DNA from 4 places in the Priestia sp. FSL H7-0729 genome. Region 3 is predicted to be linked to each of the others. Evidence: riboswitches for the same ligand, from Rfam matches in the RefSeq annotation. Region 3 holds a riboswitch; each other region holds the start of a gene.
The links. Region 3 has a riboswitch for thiamine pyrophosphate ahead of MHH93_RS00960 (thiamine phosphate synthase). Riboswitches for the same ligand answer to the same signal wherever they lie in the genome.
Positions count from the first base shown of each region.

Region 1: linked by a shared signal. The riboswitch ahead of thiC (phosphomethylpyrimidine synthase ThiC) and the one ahead of MHH93_RS00960 (thiamine phosphate synthase) in region 3 are both predicted to bind thiamine pyrophosphate.
Region 2: linked by a shared signal. The riboswitch ahead of MHH93_RS20705 (ABC transporter substrate-binding protein) and the one ahead of MHH93_RS00960 (thiamine phosphate synthase) in region 3 are both predicted to bind thiamine pyrophosphate.
Region 4: linked by a shared signal. The riboswitch ahead of MHH93_RS11065 (ABC transporter ATP-binding protein) and the one ahead of MHH93_RS00960 (thiamine phosphate synthase) in region 3 are both predicted to bind thiamine pyrophosphate.

Region 1 covers NZ_JBBOTQ010000016.1:50,929-55,920, forward strand. The annotation lists gene MHH93_RS24650 (Fe-Mn family superoxide dismutase) at 1-163, opposite strand, end outside; gene MHH93_RS24655 (alpha/beta hydrolase) at 319-1,344, opposite strand; gene MHH93_RS24660 (IclR family transcriptional regulator) at 1,704-2,447, shown strand; TPP riboswitch at 2,596-2,709, shown strand; gene thiC (phosphomethylpyrimidine synthase ThiC) at 3,092-4,909, shown strand.
Region 2 covers NZ_JBBOTQ010000010.1:75,869-80,860, reverse strand. The annotation lists gene MHH93_RS20715 (ABC transporter permease) at 1-560, opposite strand, end outside; gene MHH93_RS20710 (thiamine-binding protein) at 560-850, opposite strand; gene MHH93_RS20705 (ABC transporter substrate-binding protein) at 1,073-2,113, opposite strand; TPP riboswitch at 2,333-2,445, opposite strand; gene MHH93_RS20700 (phospholipase D-like domain-containing protein) at 2,690-4,090, shown strand; gene MHH93_RS20695 (DUF2798 domain-containing protein) at 4,320-4,820, shown strand.
Region 3 covers NZ_JBBOTQ010000001.1:212,352-217,343, forward strand. The annotation lists gene MHH93_RS00945 (hypothetical protein) at 1-210, shown strand, start outside; gene MHH93_RS00950 (hypothetical protein) at 197-1,180, shown strand; gene MHH93_RS00955 (ABC-F family ATP-binding cassette domain-containing protein) at 1,319-2,869, shown strand; TPP riboswitch at 2,945-3,054, shown strand; gene MHH93_RS00960 (thiamine phosphate synthase) at 3,249-3,950, shown strand; gene thiO (glycine oxidase ThiO) at 3,965-4,992, shown strand, end outside.
Region 4 covers NZ_JBBOTQ010000003.1:476,613-481,604, reverse strand. The annotation lists gene MHH93_RS11075 (ABC transporter substrate-binding protein) at 1-43, opposite strand, end outside; gene MHH93_RS11070 (ABC transporter permease) at 197-1,009, opposite strand; gene MHH93_RS11065 (ABC transporter ATP-binding protein) at 996-1,700, opposite strand; TPP riboswitch at 1,919-2,021, opposite strand; gene MHH93_RS11060 (aspartate/glutamate racemase family protein) at 2,306-3,004, shown strand; gene MHH93_RS11055 (radical SAM/SPASM domain-containing protein) at 3,136-4,011, shown strand; gene MHH93_RS11050 (pectate lyase) at 4,361-4,992, shown strand, end outside.

The DNA.
Region 1 (4,992 bases), on a different contig from region 3:
CAAAGGTAGCTTCCCATTCTTCCAGTAGTTTGACATATGGAGGCTCCAGATCAGGAACCAGAGCACGAATGACAAGTGTATGTTCTTTCTCCTGCTCTTTCCAGAAACGGATTTCCTCCAATATCCGGAGAGGCAGCAGGTGGCCATATCCATACCAGTTCATCTATGTTGAACCTCCTTCAGATGAATTCATTGCATGCAGACTGTCTTTTCATGCGTCCCAAGAGTATATTCCGCGAGCCTGTTGTCCTATGATTGCAAAAAAAAGAGCCCCGGAGGGGCTCAAGAATCAACAGAATTTTAATTTATTTAGATAGGTTATTCTCCACTATTCGTGTTCTGCACATCGTCACTGCTTGTCTTCGTTACATGACTCAGGAACGTGGAGACACGGCGCAGATATTCTTTTGGATGCTCCCGGAAGATCAATTCATGGTGCGCATCCTGGACGATCCATACATCCGAATACGGATTGGTCTGGTTGGCAGCGAGTTGCTCTGCAATCGGGTAAGGTGCTTTCTCGTCTTGCGTACCATGAATGAAGAAAATCGGGAACGGATAATCTTCCTTTTTCACTTCCTGGTAAGGAATCTGTTGCAATCCGGTACCATTCAGAACAGGGAACAACAGCTTCATAATCTCCAGTGTAGGCTGACGCGGGAGATCGATCTGGTTATGAATGTTGTGGTACAGCGTATCCGGCTCAAGCAGGAACGTACTGTCCAGAATCATCGCATCCACTTCCTGTGTAATCAGTCCGGTTTGAAGCGCGGTACCGGCACCCATGGAGAAACCCCAGACAACCAGTTCCTGCGCACCGCGCTGCTTGGCGAACTGGATGGCACCCAGTAATTGCTGAGACTCCGCTTTGCCACCTGTGGCTACAGCTTTGTTCACCTGTGAGGCGAAGCCATAATCGAACATGACCACGTTGAACCCAAGTTGATGGGCATAGTGTGCCAGGTCATACATGGGTACCCATGTTTCTTCACGATTGGCACCATAGCCGTGACTGAAAATAATTGTTTTGCTTGCGGCATTGTCAGCAGGTATATACCATCCCTGCATCGTCCGACTGCCATCTGCTGCCGGGAACGTAATGTCTTCGTATTTCATATTTTTGGCCTGCATTGGATTGGAGAAGACAGGCGCTACCGTTGGATTGGATAATACCCATGCGATATAACCGTGCAGTGCAATAAAACAAAACAGTAGAAAAAATACAACGGAGAGCAGCAACGCTACGATAATATGTTTGAACCGAATTAGCCTCGGTGATAACGAAGAGGGCAGATCGGACACTTTTGTATGCAGCGGGGCTTCGCTCTGGGATGTTGGATACATGAATGCCCCTCCTTTGAAGTTCAGTTGAAGATAACAACGACATGAAAAGAGAATTGCGTTTATTTCAGAGCCTGCTTCAGAGCGATATCTTAAGATAATATATCTTTATCGTATGTTCCAATATAGTCAAAGTCAATTGATTGAGGGCATTTGTTACGCAATTGTTATATAGTTCTTAAGATATATGGGTAACATTACCTTAGTGTGTAAATTACAGGGGATTAAGTCTTATAAAAAGGAACAATTTATGCTTACGCTTATTTCAATTTTGGCTCTTTTTGGTTTACAGATGAGACCGTTTCTCATATAATTTATGTAACCAAGTTTCATGTGATGAAACATGAGGAGGGCATTATGCCATGGAAGATCGCAAGTTAACCGTCCGGGCTGTTGAACGGGCGCTGGATATATTATTATGTTTTACCACACGCAGTGATCTGGGACTTACCGAAATTGCCAGCCAGATCGGATTGCACAAAAGTACAGTACACCGTTTGATGGCTACGCTGGAGGATCGAGGGTTCGTGATCCGCGATGCAGCAACAGAGAAGTACCGACTTGGCATCCGAATCTGGGAGCTGTCAGCTCATATGTCCCGCAGTGATGATCCGGCGATTCTGCTGCTGCCTGCGATGGAGCGACTGAGAGATCGATTGGGGGAGACCGTGAGTCTGTACCTGCGGGATGGCAGTGAACGGATTCGGATTCAGGCTGTGCAAAGTGATCAGGCGATACGCCGAGTCGCTCCTGTCGGTGTTAGACTCCCGTTGTCCGTGGGCGCTTCCAGCAAAGTCTTGATGGCGTTTGCCACGGACGAGGATCGTGAGGAACTGATGAACGGGCCGGAATGGCCTGTGTTTATTGATCCCGCGGTGTATTTGGCGCAAATGGGAGATATACGGGATAACGGATATGCGACGAGTTATGAGGAACGTGAGCCGGGAGCTGCCGCGGTATCTGTACCGATTATGGACCGTCGAGGCAATATTGCAGCTGCTCTCTCGGTCTCAGGGCCTGTCAGCCGACTTTCGCAGGAGACTTTGCACGAATACGCACCTGTGCTAAAGGAAGCTGCTACACAGATGGGGCTCATGTTATCTTGATGTTGAGGTAAGGTCTGTCACCAATGAAGTTAGTGATCTGGAATATAAAGGTTGTTTTTATGTTTTGGTTGCGCTACTCTGTAATGGACGGCCCAGCGGGGCCAGCTTCATTGAATATGAACGGCGGCTGATGTAAGCCGCAACTTGTTAACGTTACTGGGGGAGTCCGAATTGTCCGGACTGAGACGGAATCGCATGAGATTCTGGACCCTTTGCACCTGATCTGGATCATACCAGCGTAGGGAAGTAATCGGCGATATGACCACAACCACCATATGTGTGACTCTTGAAGGTCCCCGATAAGGAGCTGCAACCAGGAGCATTATTGGTGATGGACATAAAAGTCGGTTCCTTCGGGGACCGGCTTTTTTTATTACAGTGAACGGGCGATATAACACACACTCCATGGACTGCTTTTTCAATAACCTGCGAAAGTGGGCTTGGAAAAGAGATTTCTTGGCTTAGATCCATGATATGTGCTAATTTCGGGTCTGTTGTGAACTGTACATGAAATGTCTCTGCTGGTCTGCTGTAGGATCGCTTTTTCTTCTCTGCATTGCGCATGATTTGGGACAGGTACGTAAGCGAGCTAATGATGAAACCAACCAAACAAGCGACAAACACTGAGGAGGAGACAAGCGAACATGAGTACAGGACATCAAACGGGACAACAAGCGACGGAACAGGGACATAATGATCAGCAGGTTGAAAAAGAAACAGGAACGGCCGGACGGGTTCAGCCCTTTCCGGGCAGCCGCAAAGTCTACATTCAGGGCTCACGGCCGGACATTGCTGTTCCGGAGCGTGAGATAGCCCTTCATGACACGAATACTCCCCAAGGGGTGGAGCATAACGAACCGCTGCGTGTCTACGATACGAGCGGCCCCATGACCGATCCCGGATTCCATGCGGATATCCGTGCAGGTCTGCCAGCTCTGCGCACCCGTTGGATCACAGAGCGTGGCGATGTCGAAGCTTATCAGGGCCGTACAGTTAAACCGGAGGATAACGGACTGAAGCCTGGAGGGAAGAGAGCCGGCGCCGAAGAGTACCCCGGATTGCGCGGCAAACCGCTGCGGGCACAGACGGGACGTTGTGTGACCCAGATGCATTACGCGAGACAGGGAGTCATTACGGCAGAGATGGAATTCGCCGCAATTCGTGAGGGCGTGGAGCCGGAATTTGTACGTCAGGAGCTGGCGAGTGGACGGGCCATTCTGCCATCCAACATCAATCACCCGGAGAGTGAGCCGATGTTGATCGGTCGTCATTTTCACGTGAAGATCAATGCCAATATCGGTAATTCCGCTGTATCTTCCTCCATCGAGGAGGAGGTCGAGAAGATGACTTGGGCGGTACGCTGGGGATCGGATACGGTGATGGATCTGTCCACAGGCAAAAACATTCATACCACCCGGGAGTGGATTATCCGCAATTCACCTGTGCCGATTGGCACGGTGCCGCTCTATCAGGCGCTGGAGAAGGTGAATGGCGAAGCGGAAGCGCTGACCTGGGAGTTGTACCGTGACACACTCATTGAGCAGGCAGAGCAGGGCGTGGACTACTTTACAATTCATGCAGGCGTGCTGCTGCGTTATATCCCGATGACGGCCAAGCGGATGACAGGCATCGTGTCTCGGGGCGGGTCCATTATGGCAGCATGGTGCCTTGCGCATCATCAGGAGAATTTTTTGTACACTCATTTTGAAGAAATCTGCGAGATTATGAAAAGGTATGATGTGGCGTTCTCACTGGGAGATGGACTTCGTCCTGGCAGTATCTACGATGCCAATGACGAAGCACAGATGGCGGAACTGGCTACGCTTGGGGAACTGACGCAGATCGCGTGGAAGCATGATGTGCAGGTGATGATCGAAGGGCCGGGGCATGTGCCGATGCATAAGATCAAGGAGAATGTAGACTTGCAGATGGAGATATGTAAAGAAGCACCGTTCTACACACTTGGGCCGCTAACGACCGACATTGCGCCAGGATACGATCACATCACGTCCGCCATTGGGGCGGCCATGATTGGCTGGTTCGGCACGTCCATGCTCTGTTATGTTACGCCAAAAGAACATTTGGGCCTGCCTAACAAGGATGATGTACGCGAAGGGGTTATTGCCTACAAGATCGCTGCTCATGCCGCCGATCTGGCGAAGGGCCATCCACGTGCCCAGCGCCGGGATGATGCGTTGTCCAAGGCGCGCTTCGAGTTCCGCTGGAGAGACCAGTTCAACCTGTCACTGGACCCGGAACGGGCTTTATCCTACCATGATGAGACGCTGCCAGCAGAAGGAGCCAAAGAAGCTCATTTCTGCTCCATGTGCGGACCAAAGTTCTGCAGCATGCGTATTACGCAGGACATCCGTGCCTTTGCGGCGGATAAAGGATTGTCCGAGAATGAGGCTGTAGCAGCGGGTATGCAGGAAAAGGCCGAGGAATATCGGACACGCTCCTAGGCGCCGGTACAGCTTAAACTGGGCAGTCTGAAATAGAGATAAAGCCGTTCTTCTCTGTCATTGCAGAGAAGAACGGCTTTTTT
Region 2 (4,992 bases), on a different contig from region 3:
CTATAGGTAGCGGCGATTTTGACACCGGAGAACACGGATGGCAGAGCATGAGGAAGCTCCAGTTTCCAGAAGATATGATGACGTTTCGCACCAGCCATGCGCATGTAGTTCATCATCGCCGCATCGGTACGGGTCAAGCCGTCCATCGCAGCTACCGCAACGGGGAAGAAGCAGACCAGTATGATGGTAATCAGCTTGGGCAACAGCCCGAATCCGAACCAGATTAACAGGAGCGGCGCGAGCGCGATGGTCGGAATATTTTGACTAAGAATAAGTAATGGATACAGGGCCGACTTGAGAAAAGGGACCAGATGCAGCACCATTGCGATCAGTAATCCAACCGCTGTGCCGGCTGCGAATCCGATCAGGGTTAACTGAATGGTTGCGGAAGCGTGCATGCCAAGCCGTTCGGCCTGGGTTGCCGCTTCGCGGGCGATGTCGGACGGTGCAGGCAGCATCCATTTCTCGATATGGAACAGGGAGACAGCTCCTTGCCATAGGGCTATAAAGAGAATAACCGCCACAATGGGCGGCCATACACTTTTGAAATAGGCAGGCATTAGCGATACTTCTCCGTCAGGGTATCCATGCTGAAGCCAGTAGGGCTATGGGCGATTTTGATCTGGGAGATGATGCTTGGGCTGCCAGCCTCCACAAGTACCTCGTGCATCTTGCGGACAACCTCCAGCAGTTCCTCCAATTCCCCCTCCATCGTGGTGTCGAGCGCGTTCACCTGATATTTTAGACCGGATTGCTGAATAACTTCAATGGCGCGATCTACGTAAGGATAAGAGTTCTCGCCATTTGGCGTTTTCGGAATAACCTGAATGCTAAGCAGTGTGCTTGCCATGAGAGATCACGGCTCCTTTCGTGATATATAAAATGAACCAATGACTGTTACACTTGCCACTTCGATGACAGAATAACCTTCCAATCGCTGTTATCCCCAGATTTTTTGATTCCCTTTCTCTAAGGGAAAATCCGGTGATAAAGGCGACCGCTTCGCTTTTTCACGTTATTTCTGTCCTCTCCGTCCTCGTGTAAATATTAAGTTCGTTTTATATGAGAAATTTTATTGGGGTAAAAAATCGTTTGTATATGCTTTGCTCACGTCGACCTGTTCATCCAGCAGTTTTTTGCTAAACATCCAGTCGGTGTAGTTCTGCCATACTTCCTGTTTCTGTTCTCCCCAGCGCGGGGCATCATCCGTGTATTTTGGACTCAGCCATTTCTGGCTTGCCAGTACCAATTCCTTGTCCAGATCCGGTACAGCCTTGATCAGAATGTTCGCTGCTTCTTCTGGATGATCAATTGCGTATTGATACCCTTCGGAAGTGGCTTTCAGGAATGCTTTCACCAGTTCAGGGTCGTTCTCAATCGTCTGCTCGTTCGTCACGAGGACAGGCGTGTAGTAATCCAATGCATCTGAATAATCCTTCACATACAACATGTCGATCGGTTCCCCGCGCAGTTCGGCTTCAATACCCGTCCAGGCGTAGAAGATCCATGCAAAATCAATGTCCCGTTTCACAGCGGTGAAAAAGTCAGCGTCACCCATGTTAATGTTTTTCACTTTGGATACATCGGCGCCTTCGCCTTCCATAATGGATTGCATCACGGCTTCTTCCACAGGGGAGCCCCAGCCGCCATAGGTTTTACCTTCAAAATCTTTCGGTGATTTAATATTCCGATCTGCCGGAGCAGCAAACCCGGATGTATTATGCTGAATAACCGCTGCGATGGAGACGAGTGGAACCCCTTGTGTACGGGCTTGCGTTACACTTTCCTGATAACTTACGCCAAATGGCACTTCATTCGATGCAACCATTGTATCTGCGCCGCCGGCACCTGGCTGGACAATCTCCACATTCAAGCCTTCGGCCTTATAAAAACCTTGATCTACAGCTGCATATAAGCCGGTATGATTCGTATTTGGTGTCCAGTCGAGTACGACTTTAATATCCTTGAGGGCTGCGTTGTCACCTTCGTTGCTGCTCTCCGTATTTGTGTTGCCGTTCTGTTCAGCCGGGGCAGCTTCTTTACCGCCACATGCGGCCACAGTCACCAGTAGTACACATAAGAGCAACAGTCCCATTGTTTTACGCCATTTCATCTGTGATTCTCTCCTTCGGTATGTCCGGCCAGTGGCACGGGTACTCCTTGGCTTCATATCCAAGCTTCTTGCATAAATCGACAGATTTATACCAGCTATGATCCGGATAACGTCACTTTTTTTAGCTCTCTGGCTATATAAAAGAACATTAAAAAAGCGCCCCGTAATCCGGGACGCGTGCAGGCGTTAGAGAGGTGGCGTTCAGCCATAGGGCTGTGCCATTTCGATATACTCCGATTCCTACGCTGGCATGATCCAGATCAGGTCTAAGGGTTAGTATCTTGGTGGGATACACTCTCAGCCGGCCAATTCCGACTCCCCTGGGAAACTATGAAGTTACGGGCATTACTAGGTGTAATTATAGGCCAGAGGCCCAGTCGTGTCCAGTCAGGAACTGGATGGGAACGGATTTAGGGTCATCGTCTACTTGCTTCTCAGCCGCTTCGGTGATTAGTTTTTGATCGTTTGGCCTTGAGCCGAGCAGCTTGATTCATTTAAACAACATAATTTAGAGACAAAAGGAGATAGTACTGCTATATCAATAATTACTTTTACATAAAAATGGGGGAGTACTGAATGATCCTTAAAACCATAATCGCAATGATTCTGTGTTATAGTGCCTACGTTTTTTTCACAGCCTACCTTTTATTTTTGGTTCCGTCTCCATCTGCTATCGAAAATACGGATATGCAAAAATCGTTAACAGAAGGAAGTACAACAGATCGCGTAATGCTCCTGGAGGACGGCTTTCAATCGGGACAGGTGAGAATCCAGACCATTCGAGAGGCGAAAACAAGCATCGACCTGGCCTATTACTCCATTCAAAAGGGAAAAACATCTCAGCTTTTTTTTGCTGCTTTATTCGATGCGGCTGATCGGGGTGTTCAAGTTCGAATCATTTTAGACGGGATTTTTCATAGCATGCGCGGAGAATTGCGTGATATTCCAGATGCCATTGCAGCTCACCCCAATGTGGAATTAAGATATTATGAACCGCTCCACCTATTTATGCCATGGACATGGCATAACCGTCTGCATGACAAGATCCTTCTTGTCGACAACACATATGGCATCATTGGCGGCCAAAATATTGGTGATAAATATATGGCATTGCACCCCCCAAAAGACTATGTTTTTGATCGGGATGTCCTTGTTTACAATCCAAACGATAATACGAACAGCACGGTTGTTGAAATGAAACAATATCTAGATCAGTTATGGAACCATCCATTCACCAAACCAGAAAAACATGCAAAACGTCAGCATCATGCAAAAGGGTTAAAAGAGCTGGCTCAGTTGGCTGATTTATATATAAAAGCCCAGGCTCAGAGTGATCCTTTTGTTAAAGAGTTACCGAAGGAATGGGCTCGAGGAGCGCTTCATTCCGACCACGTTGCTTTCATTCACAATCCAATTAAAAGGCTGTATAAAGACCCCATCATGTGGAGGACATTTGTTCATTTCGCCAATCAAGCAAAGTCGAAAGTGTACCTTCAGACGCCATATGCCATTCCTACCAAGAAAATGGAGAAAGCCGTACATCTGTCGATGAATCCAAAAGCAGAATGGGTCATGCTGACGAATTCAATCCAACAGACCCCTAACCCTTTGGCTTTCGCGGGATACTTAAGCACTAAAAAACGGTTGCTTGATACCAGTCTGGCTATATATGAATACGAAGGCCCTTATTCCATACACGGCAAATCATTTGTCATGGATGATTACCTCAGCATGGTTGGTTCGTATAATCTTGATCCCAGATCTGCCTTCCTCAATACCGAATCCGCTGTGGTCATTTCCGGTTCTGCATTCGCCAACCAACTAACAGAGGCTATGGATATCAAACGTGCACTTAGTACACTTGCGGTTAAAGGTGAACATCCAGCAGAATCTACGAATCAGAAAGGCGCTGTTTTCAAACAAATAGCAATCACAGCGTTATCCAAACTGTCTTTTCTCTGGAAATTTATGTTATAGAAAAAACCCACAATTTTTTGAGTTGAATTTTTGCTCCAGCTCATCAAAGCTTGCTTATATTTCTTGCGCCAATATAAATGGATCTGTATCGGAGAAGAACTAGATAATAGATATTGTTACTTCCACAAATTTTAATTTGGAAAAATCATATTTGTTCACGGAATGTTCACTTATGTGGTGGGGTTCATCATCTCTATAATTACGAAGGTAAACAGAGAGGATGAGAGAATTGCCTACGAGCAAGAAGGAACAAATTATTTTCGGCTTAATGATGTGTACAGGAATGGTCCTGGTGATGATGACTTTCAATTTGTGGCACACTGGGATACTTGGCAAGTTGTCCCCGCTTGAGATCCTGTTTCAATTCATATTGTGTTTTGTCATCGCTTTTCTGGTGGAGTCCTTCATTGTTGGCCCAGTAGCGAGAAAAATTGCATTTTCCTTACCTTTTGACAAATCCAACAAGATCCTTGGTGTGCTGGTCATGTCATTTTTTATGGTGATTGGTATGGTTCTGATCATGTCCTTGTACGGAATGATTTCAGCGTATCTTGGGGACCAATTAAATGGGGTATCCTTACTTGGTACGTACCTTCATACAATTACTCGTAATTTCAGCCTCGCGCTTCCCTATCAATTAATTATTCTGGGGCCGCTCGTACGATATGTATTCGGTAAATTCATCAAGAGCAACGGGCCTGTAATGCCTGCTGTTAACAAAAGTGTGTAATTCCGATGGCCTAAAGTATTTCCTGGGCAATCTTGTGCAAACGTATAGATCGTAATTATAGCGCTAACGAATCGAGAACACCTTATTAGGCCGATTCTTGTGGAATGAAAAATCTAATGAATATCAGCGGCGTTATTATGCCAAAAAACTGCAACAAGACCTTGATTTGAAG
Region 3 (4,992 bases):
CGAGATAGGCTATTCCCATCCTCAGGTGTGATACCAGCTGAGGATCCTGGCCGAAGATATACGTTGACGACAGGGGATTTTTTCACCGTGACGCTCCAAAATACAAATCGTACACCTTCCATGCTCATTCGTGAATGGCTCAGTGGTACAACTCAGGCTTCAGCGGTATTTGTAACCTACGGAGGTATGGTCCTCAATGAAGATTACTGAGCTATCCATAGTATTTGTGCTGATCTTCTTTCCGCTCTTCTGGATCATCTCACTCCATACCCAGGATGCCGAAGAGGCTATCTATCTTGGACATCGATACAGATCCGCACTTCAAACCGCGGTCATGGATGCAGGTGCAGTCATGCATCAAAATGAGAAACAAAATGATGAAGCAGGTTATGATTCAACCAAGTTTGTTAAAGCGGACAAGGAGCTTGCCCTGTTGACGTTTACTCAGACAATGGCTTTAAATATGGGAATTCAGGATGATCCCGCAGCTATTCGAAACATGTTTAATTACATTCCTGCCGTGGTTATTCTGGATTACGATGGCTATTATATGTTATCAACAGAAACAGAGTTGACAGGTAACCGTGATGATTCTTTCAGGCAAGTGTGGAGCCCCAAAAGACCTTATACATATTCCGATTCAAATGGTAGCAGCATTAACTTTACACTGGATGACTACGTATATGCTTACGATGCAAACGCAGGGAAATGGATTGAGGGATTCCAAAAAGAACTTGCTGCTAGCTCTCAGATTCCTTTACTTCAAAATGCCGACGTATTTGAGCAAGTTAGACGAAGCCGAATTGTAACTAGTGTGCAGGATGATCTGGCTGATGTGATTAACCGTCATAATGAGTTTGCCAGAAAGAACGGTATTTCCTATACATTTACGATGCCCTTGATTGCACAAGAAGATTGGTATAACTCCATTAACGATACAGGGATTATGGCTTTTATCCAGGGGATCGGTGTGGGTGACCAGAAGATCAACAATTATGCGATTGGTGGAGGCAGACTTGTAAAGAAAACAGCCATCGTAGGTGGAGTAGATCCATTAACGGGTATTAAGTACTACTATCCCTCCACATGTGGTAATGGTTACCGTGCCGAAGAAGTGTTCACAGACGCAAGACAAGCAGCTGCACAAGGCTATTTCGAATATAACTGCTCTAATCGTTAGGGTAGCCTGTATGACAAAATCTTGGAAGAGGTTCATGAACTGTTTACATTACTTTCAGAAAAGACGGGACCTGTGCTAGAATAGGGTTTCGGAACCATAATAAAAGTAATGTCTAATAGATAGGAGCAACCTCATCTTATGAGTTTATTGTCAGTAGAGAACGTGAGTCACAATTTTGGAGATCGCACGTTATTTAAAAATGTATCGTTTCGTTTGCTCGCCGGAGAGCGCGTAGGACTTGTGGGTGCCAATGGTGTAGGTAAATCTACATTAATGAACATCCTTACCGGTAAATTGCTTAAAGACAGTGGAAAAGTGGAATGGACACCTAAGGTCCGTTATGGATATCTGGATCAGCACACGAAGCTTACACCAGGCAAGACGATTCGTGATGTGCTTAAGGATGCTTTCCTTCCGTTGCTTGAATTGGAAAAAGAAATGATGAATATTACAGACCAGATGGCAGATGCAGATCCAGATAAGCTGGAGCAGTTGCTGGAAGTGATGGGCGATATTCAGGAACAACTGGAACAGGGTGACTTTTATCTGATTGATGTAAAAGTGGAAGAGATGGCCAATGGACTTGGTTTGTCCGCAATTGGTCTGGATCGAGATGTCGCAGCTCTAAGTGGTGGACAACGTACCAAGGTGCTTCTTGCCAAGCTTCTGCTTGAGAAACCTACAGCTCTTTTGCTAGATGAGCCGACCAACTATCTGGATGTAGAGCACATTGAATGGCTGTCACGTTACCTGAAGGATTACCCGCATGCGTTTCTCTTAATCTCCCATGACACGGAATTCATGAATGAAGTCGTAAATGTCATTTATCATCTGGAATTTGCCAAATTAACGAGATATGCAGCGAACTATAACAAGTTCCTGGAGATGGCTGATATGAATAAAGCCCAGCATATTGATGCATACGAGAAGCAGCAAGAGTACATCAAGAAGCAGGAAGATTTCATTCAGCGTAATAAGGCACGTGCTTCAACTTCAGGTCGAGCGAAGAGCCGGGAGAAACAGCTGGACAGAATTGAACGTATTGATCGTCCAGATGAAGCAGCCAAACCAACGTTCAAATTCAAGGATGCCCGTGCGAGCAGCAAAACGGTCTTTGAGGGCATTGATTTTGAAATTGGATATACGTATCCTTTGCTGCCTAAGATGACAATGACAATTGAACGTGGTGAGAAAATTGCCATCGTAGGCTGTAATGGTGTGGGTAAATCTACACTGCTGAAAACCATTCTGGGCAAAATATCTCCACTCAGTGGAAAGACCTTTTTGGGAGATTATCTCGAAACGGCCTATTTTGAACAGGAAGTTCGTGCTGGCAACATCACGCCCATTGAGGATGTGTGGAATGAGTTTTCACATTTGACCCAGAATGAGGTCCGGGGTCATCTCGCTCGCTGTGGGTTGAAAAATGAGCACATTACCCGTCCGCTTAACATGCTTAGTGGTGGAGAGCAAGCCAAGGTTCGTTTATGCAAACTCTTGATGCGTGAAAGCAACTGGATTTTATTCGATGAGCCGACAAACCATCTCGATGTCACAGCCAAAGCGGAGTTGCAGCGTGCTTTGCAAGAATTCAAGGGAACGGTGTTACTTGTATCTCATGAACCTGATTTCTACGAGGGTTGGGTTACCAAAACATGGAATGTCGAAGAATGGTCCGAGAAAAACTAGAAGATTCAAGACCATGTTTAACAGAAATGACGGTGACAAAAAAATCCGTCTATGGTAACATAGGCTACAACTTCATATGAACACTAGGGGGGCCGCACGATGCGGCTGAGATGGAAGAATGCGATTCCGGACCCTTTGCACCTGATCTGGATCATACCAGCGTAGGGAAGTGGCGAGCGCGTTTCAGTGAATGACGTGAGCAAACGGTAACTCGAGAGGCTTTCAACCGTCTGCTTAGCGAATTGAAACATGCAGTTCCGTTTATAACGGTATGGCTATAAGTTCTATAGCTTTATTGGCACGAATTGAACTGTATGTATTAGTCAGTCATCTGATCCTATGATTACTACGCAGCCACTCCCCTACGGGAGTGGCTTTTTTGTGTTTTTATAGAATTTACACATGGAAGGAGAGGGATGGTACGGCATTTTCTCATGAACATGTTCACGAATCATTTGAATTGCATGTTGTATCTACGGGTGCAGGGGATCAAGCATCTTTTGTAAAAGCTGCAAAGGACGTATGGCCATGGGTGGATTATATTCACATACGAGAGAAACAACTCACATGGCAAAACAAGATTGCTTGGGCTGAAAATCTGCGTAGCGCTGGCATTCCCTCTTGTCGCATCGTTATCAATGGCTCAGAACTGCCTTCACAGAATGACATCTATGGCGGTGTACATTGGGCGCAAGAGGCTTTGCTCAAGTACAACTCCAATAATGATGTTAAAAGCAATGTGCGGCGAATTCGTCTGGGTGTATCTGTTCATTCCATCGAGGAGGCAAAAATTGCTGAAGAACGGGGAGCCGATTACCTTTTCTTCGGGCATATCTACTCAACCAACAGTAAACCTGATCTTGAACCAAGAGGGTTATATGCTCTTGATGAAGTATGCAGAAGTGTCTCCATTCCTGTCATCGCGATCGGAGGTATAAGGCCGGGTAACATTCATGCGATTCGCTCCGCAGGCGCACAGGGGGGCGCTGTGATCTCAAATGTATGGTCGAGCGATTCACCGGATCGGGCCGCTGCATCACTAAGGCAGGCTATCGTTGCTACAGGAAGTCTGAGCCGCTGAAAGGAGATGAGAGGATGAAAGAGATTGTAACGGGTCAGAACAGGAATCATCTCAGTCATCAACTGAAACCTGAACCGGAATCAAGAAGCAAGAGTGTTGCTGATAAACTGGATAAAATTTGTGCAGAAACGATTATTATAGGCGGGGGCGTTGTTGGTTGTGCCATTGCATATGAACTTGCTTCCCGAGGACAGGATGTACTGTTGCTGGAGCGTTCGGCGATTGCAGGAGGCACTTCTTGCGCAGCGGCTGGAATGCTGGCGGCAGATAGTGAGGATTTTGTTCATCCTTTGATGGCTAAGCTTGCCAGGCAAAGCAGGCAGTTGCTTATTGAGCAACAAGTGCTAATGGCTACCCTCAGCGAGGTAGAAGTTGGACTGCAACGCCATGGATTCCTCACCCCTTTTCGATCATACAGCGAATTAAGCCACTATAAGAACAATCGAAATTCTGGTTTGTCTGCTGATGAGGTGTGGTGGGATCGTTCCACTGTACAACAAGAGGCATCTTGGCTTAACAGAGATACGTATGGAGCCTACTACAGACCTTACGAGAGTGAGATTCTTCCAATCCATCTAACGAAGGCATACGCCGAATCCGCTCAAGCATTGGGAGCACGGGTTATCGAGGACATACAGGATATACGTGTGCAAGCAAACGAACATGGCGTCCAGGGGGTTACCACATCGATCGGCGAGATGAAATGTAAACACGTCATTATAGCGGCTGGATTACAGAGTGAAGAATTGATGAGACATGTAAATTTGAGCTTGCCTGTGTGGTCGGTAAAAGGTGAAATAGCCGCCGTTCAGTTCTCAGTTGAACATGCAGGGTACAGACCTGACAGAACGGTGTATGCAGAGGATATCTATATTGTTCCCAAAGCCAATGGCGAAGTTTGGCTTGGGGCAACCAGTCTGCCAGGCAGAACCGATCTGAACGTTTCTGTACAGAGTGTTCTGAAGCTGCTAACTGCGGCTACCCACTGGGTACCTGGGATGAAAGAAGCACGATTCATGCGAGCGTGGGCGGGCGTAAGACC
Region 4 (4,992 bases), on a different contig from region 3:
TGAGCATAATGGGAAGCAGGGAGTATATACCTTTGTTAGTCATAAATGAAGTTCCTCATTTCATCGTTTTGGTTTGTAGGAAATGAACAGCAGGATGTTAACGGGCAACGTGATGACTGAAACACAATTGCTGATATGTGAAAAAGGTGTTTGGAAATCATACTTCCTATCATTAAATCGGGTTCACTCTCGAAGATTATCCAGTCTTTCTTTTGCCTCCATGCCGCCGTGTGTTAAACCGTTTCTCCAGCCAGGCAATCAGTACAAACAAAACGATCCCAAGCAGGGATAACAGCAAAATAGCAGCAAACATGGCATCCGTGTTCATGTTGCTGGACATGCGGCGGCTGAAGTATCCGAGACCTTTGCTGCCACCGAGCCATTCGCCAATCGTTGCCCCAACCACGCAATACACTACAGACATCTTTAGACCCGAGAAAAAAGAGGGAAGTGCCAGCGGAACCTGGAGTTTGCGGAAAATATCCCACTTGCTGGCGCCCATGGTGAGCAGCAGTTCACGCTGTTCCGGATCGCCTTGGCGGAGTCCATCGTATGTACTGACTACAATGGGGAAGAACGCAATCAGGAACACCACGGCGACCTTGCTCCACAATGTGTAGCCAAACCACAGGATGAATACGGGGGACAGGGCAATCAACGGGATGGTCTGACTGATCACGATAAAGGGATACAACGCCTTTTCAATCGATCGGTTCATATGCATGCCTGTTGCTAGGGTAATTCCGGTCACTATGGATATTCCAAAACCAACAGCAACCTCCATAAAGGTCGCAGGCAGATGTATGGTCAGCAGCAGACGACGATGCTCAACCAGTGAGCCTGCGATGGCCGTTGGCGCGGGAATGATGAAGGAAGGCACCCATCCCATACGCACAATCGCTTCCCAGATCGCCAGTAATAAGAGCATGAGCACAATAAACAGACCATATTGGGAAAGCCACTTCAAACACCACGTCCAGACGCTAGCCTTACCTTTATCCCTTTGCATGAAATTGATCCTCCAGTTGTCGTCTCATCTGCACGAGAGCTGGTTCGTAGATCATGTCCGAATGTCTTGGACGTGGCAAAGGAACAGTCATCTCCCGTAACTGCGGACCATGCCCTCCTGGAGTTAACAGGATAATCCGATCACTGAGCAGCAGGGCTTCTTCGATGTCATGTGTAATGAACAGAAACGTTTGGCCAAAGCCCTCCCACAGCTCCAACAACCAGCGATGCATTTCTCGTTTGGTTAAGGCGTCGAGTGCACCGAAGGGTTCATCCAGCAACATGAGCTGACCGCCTGTGAACATGGTACGAAGCAGTGCCACCCGCTGCCGCATGCCGCCGGACAATTCATCTGGATAGGCCTGTTCATAACCCGACAGGCCGAACCTTGCCAATCCTGCCATGATATTGGCCCGTAGCTTGTCTTTGTCCTGTCGGCCGGGTGCCAACTCCGCAGGCAGCATGCAGTTCTCCAATACGGTCCGCCAGGACAATAGCAGATCTTTCTGCGGCATATAGGCGACTCGTCCGAGCCGTTCTCCTCGCGGCACATCAGCTATATCAATGGTGCCAACGGTTGGCTCAAGCAAGCCTGCGAGCAGCTTGAAGAGCGTGCTTTTTCCTGATCCGCTGGAGCCGATGAGCGAGACAAATTCTCCTGGTTGTATCTGAAACGACACATTGGCGAGCACGGGTAAATCTTTTTTTCGGGAAAAGCGAAGCTAACGTTCTTCATCGTTACATGGTTGGTCATCTGATCCTCACTCCTTGATGTCAGACTGCTGGAATTACAACGGCATCTTGTGCTCTGCAAAAGAGCATAAAAAGACCCACCCATTTCCGGAGAAATGAGTGGGTCTGTAAGTTAAATTCGCAATTTATCTTCACATACATGAAAAATTCCACTTACCAAAAGGCCGCTCCACTTCCCTCCGCTGGTATGATCCAGATCAGGTTCAAAGGGTCCGAATCATTCGATTCGTCTCAGCCGTAAGGCTCCCCTAGTGCATTGTTCAAGATATGCAGTTGTGTGTTCAGCATATATCACATTCAAGTGGAATGTAAAGGGGCGCTCGGAAAGAATGTGAGTACTGATCTGAAAATGGTTCCGGTCAGATTATTTGGATTGTACAGCCAGATCATTCGGGTAGAAGCAATAATCCGTTGCCGGAATTGCTCCAGGTCCCTCTATTCCTCTTACTGGGGCAGGTTTATTTAATCAGGTAGATACGGTACAATATCTATTAAATTTCTATATACTGCTTTCGGGATGTATTCAATGGAAGGTGGAGTGTATATGAAAACGATTGGCCTTATTGGTGGTATGAGCTGGGAGTCATCGTTAGAATATTATCGAATTATTAATGAAGAAGTGAAAAATAAATTGGGAGGATTGCATTCAGCCAAGTGCATTTTATATAGCGTGGATTTTGAAGAAGTCGAGCGTTATCAAGCTGAAGGTGATTGGGAAAGTGCTGGTGAATTATTGGGGAATGCTGCTCAGTCTTTGGAAAAGGCAGGAGCAGAAATGATTGTAATTTGTACAAATACGATGCATAAAGTGATTAAACATATTGAAGAAAAAGTGACATTACCCATCGTACATATTGCTGATTCAACAGCAAATCAAATTCATAAGTCCCAAATAAGTACGGTTGGTTTACTCGGCACAAAATATACGATGGAACAAGACTTTTATAAAAAACGAATTGAATTTAATGGTATTAAGGTTCTGATACCGAATGAAGAGGATAGAAAAGTTGTCAATAAAATAATATATGAGGAATTATGTTTAGGGAAAATTGTGCCCTTATCAAGGGAGTATTATAAAAAGGTGATCCAAAGGCTGGTTGATGATGGAGCTGAGGGAATCATATTAGGTTGCACCGAAATTGGATTATTAGTAAAACTAGAGGATTCAGAAGTTCCGTTATTTGATACAACACGTATTCATGCGATTGAATCTGTTCATTTGGCACTGACCAAATCATTTTGACTCAACTCGATAAACCTGTTCTCTGATTTACCTTGGCTCATGAACTCGATATAATAGGGATGGCCCGTATAGGCCGGATCACAAAATGCAGGTGGGATTGTTCTCCCTCCTAGGCAGAATGGGGACCCGAGTTGAAAACGTTCAAAAAAGTATATATTGAGATCACAAGTATCTGTAATCTGGCGTGTAGCTTCTGTCCACAGACGCAGCGTGCCAAAGGATTCATTGACCCTGAAGTCTTCAACAATATACTGGAACAAGTTAAACCACACACCAATCATATTTATCTACATGTCAAAGGTGAACCCTTGTTGCATCCCAAAATAGATCTGTTGCTCGATTCCGCACATGAGAAGGGACTCAAGGTGAACATTACAACGAACGGTACACTATTGCCCAAGACTCAGCATAAATTGCTCGGCAAACCGGCGCTGCGGCAGATGAATTTCTCCCTGCACAGCTTCGATGGGCATGAAGGTTCAACCGACCGTGACGGATATCTGAGCAACATTCTGTCTTTTGTACACGAGGCAGTGAAACACAATGTCATCATCTCATTCCGACTGTGGAATCTGACGCAGGATAACTTCACGAATGCTCAGATGAATCGAAATCGGGAGACCCTTGAAGTATTGGAACGTGAATTCAATCTGGATTTCCGAATTGAGGAAAAAGTAGTTCCGGGCAGCGGGGTCAAAATTGCCCCGAATGTATACCTGAATCAGGACCATGAGTTCCAGTGGCCGAGTCTGGATGCACCTGAAGATGACGGCAAAGGCTTCTGCCATGCATTGCGTGGTCAGGCAGCTGTGCTTGTAGATGGAACGGTGGTTCCATGCTGTCTTGATGGTGAGGGTGTCATTAACCTTGGTAATGTGCACGAGAAGTCATTCTCGGAGATTATTGAGGGTGAACGAGCGAACAATCTGGTATATGGCTTCTCCAAGCGCGAAGCTGTGGAAGAGTTGTGTCGAAAGTGCGGTTACCGTCAGAGATTCGGAGCCTGATATCTTATATCAGCAAGCCGGAAGCCATTCAAGATCACACATTTGGAGACAAATGTAGTGATCTTTCTTATTTACTGGGGATTAAAGTCAGAGGTATATACGTTACAAATGAGCATACCAGAGGTTGATATCAGCATATTGTTCCAAGGGTCTGACTTGCAGAAAATGCCGATATGACAGTCATTATGCGATGTCAGGATATATCTGATCTAATGATTATTCTAGTTACCTTCCTTATTTGGTAGGATTAGGTTGTGGGTCGGACAGAGGTGCACCTCTGACGATCTTCTAGGACAAGCTCAGGCTTGTACACTATCAAATAACGAGAGAATAAGGGAGGAATAAAGTTATGAAAAAAATGTTGACGCTGTTGCTGTCCGCTGGTTTGGTTGCTTCTATATTTGGTGCCGTTCCGGCTGCGGCTGCACCTACCGTTGTAAATTCAACCATTGTGGTTCCAAAGGGCACGACCTATGACGGCCAAGGTAAAACATTTGTAGCCAATCCCTCCACACTGGGTGACGGGTCTCAAGCAGAGAATCAGAAACCGGTATTTCGTCTGGAGGCAGGGGCCACGCTCAAAAACGTAAACATTGGATCACCAGCTGCTGATGGTGTTCATTGTTATGGCAACTGTAATATATCGAATGTGGTCTGGCAGGACGTGGGCGAGGATGCACTGACATTGAAGTCTGCCGGAACGGTTAACATTACCGGTGGGGCAGCGTATAAGGCTTATGATAAAGTGTTCCAGATGAATGCAGCTGGAACAATTAACATCAAAAATTTCCGTGCAGATGATATTGGCAAACTGGTTCGCCAAAATGGTGGAACTTCCTTCGCAGTTAACATGACGCTGGATAACTCCAACATTTCTAATGTAAAAGATTCGATTATGCGTACAGACAGCAGCACATCACAAGGGAAAATTACGAATACCCGTTATTCTAAAGTACCAACGTTGTTCAAGGGATTTGCCTC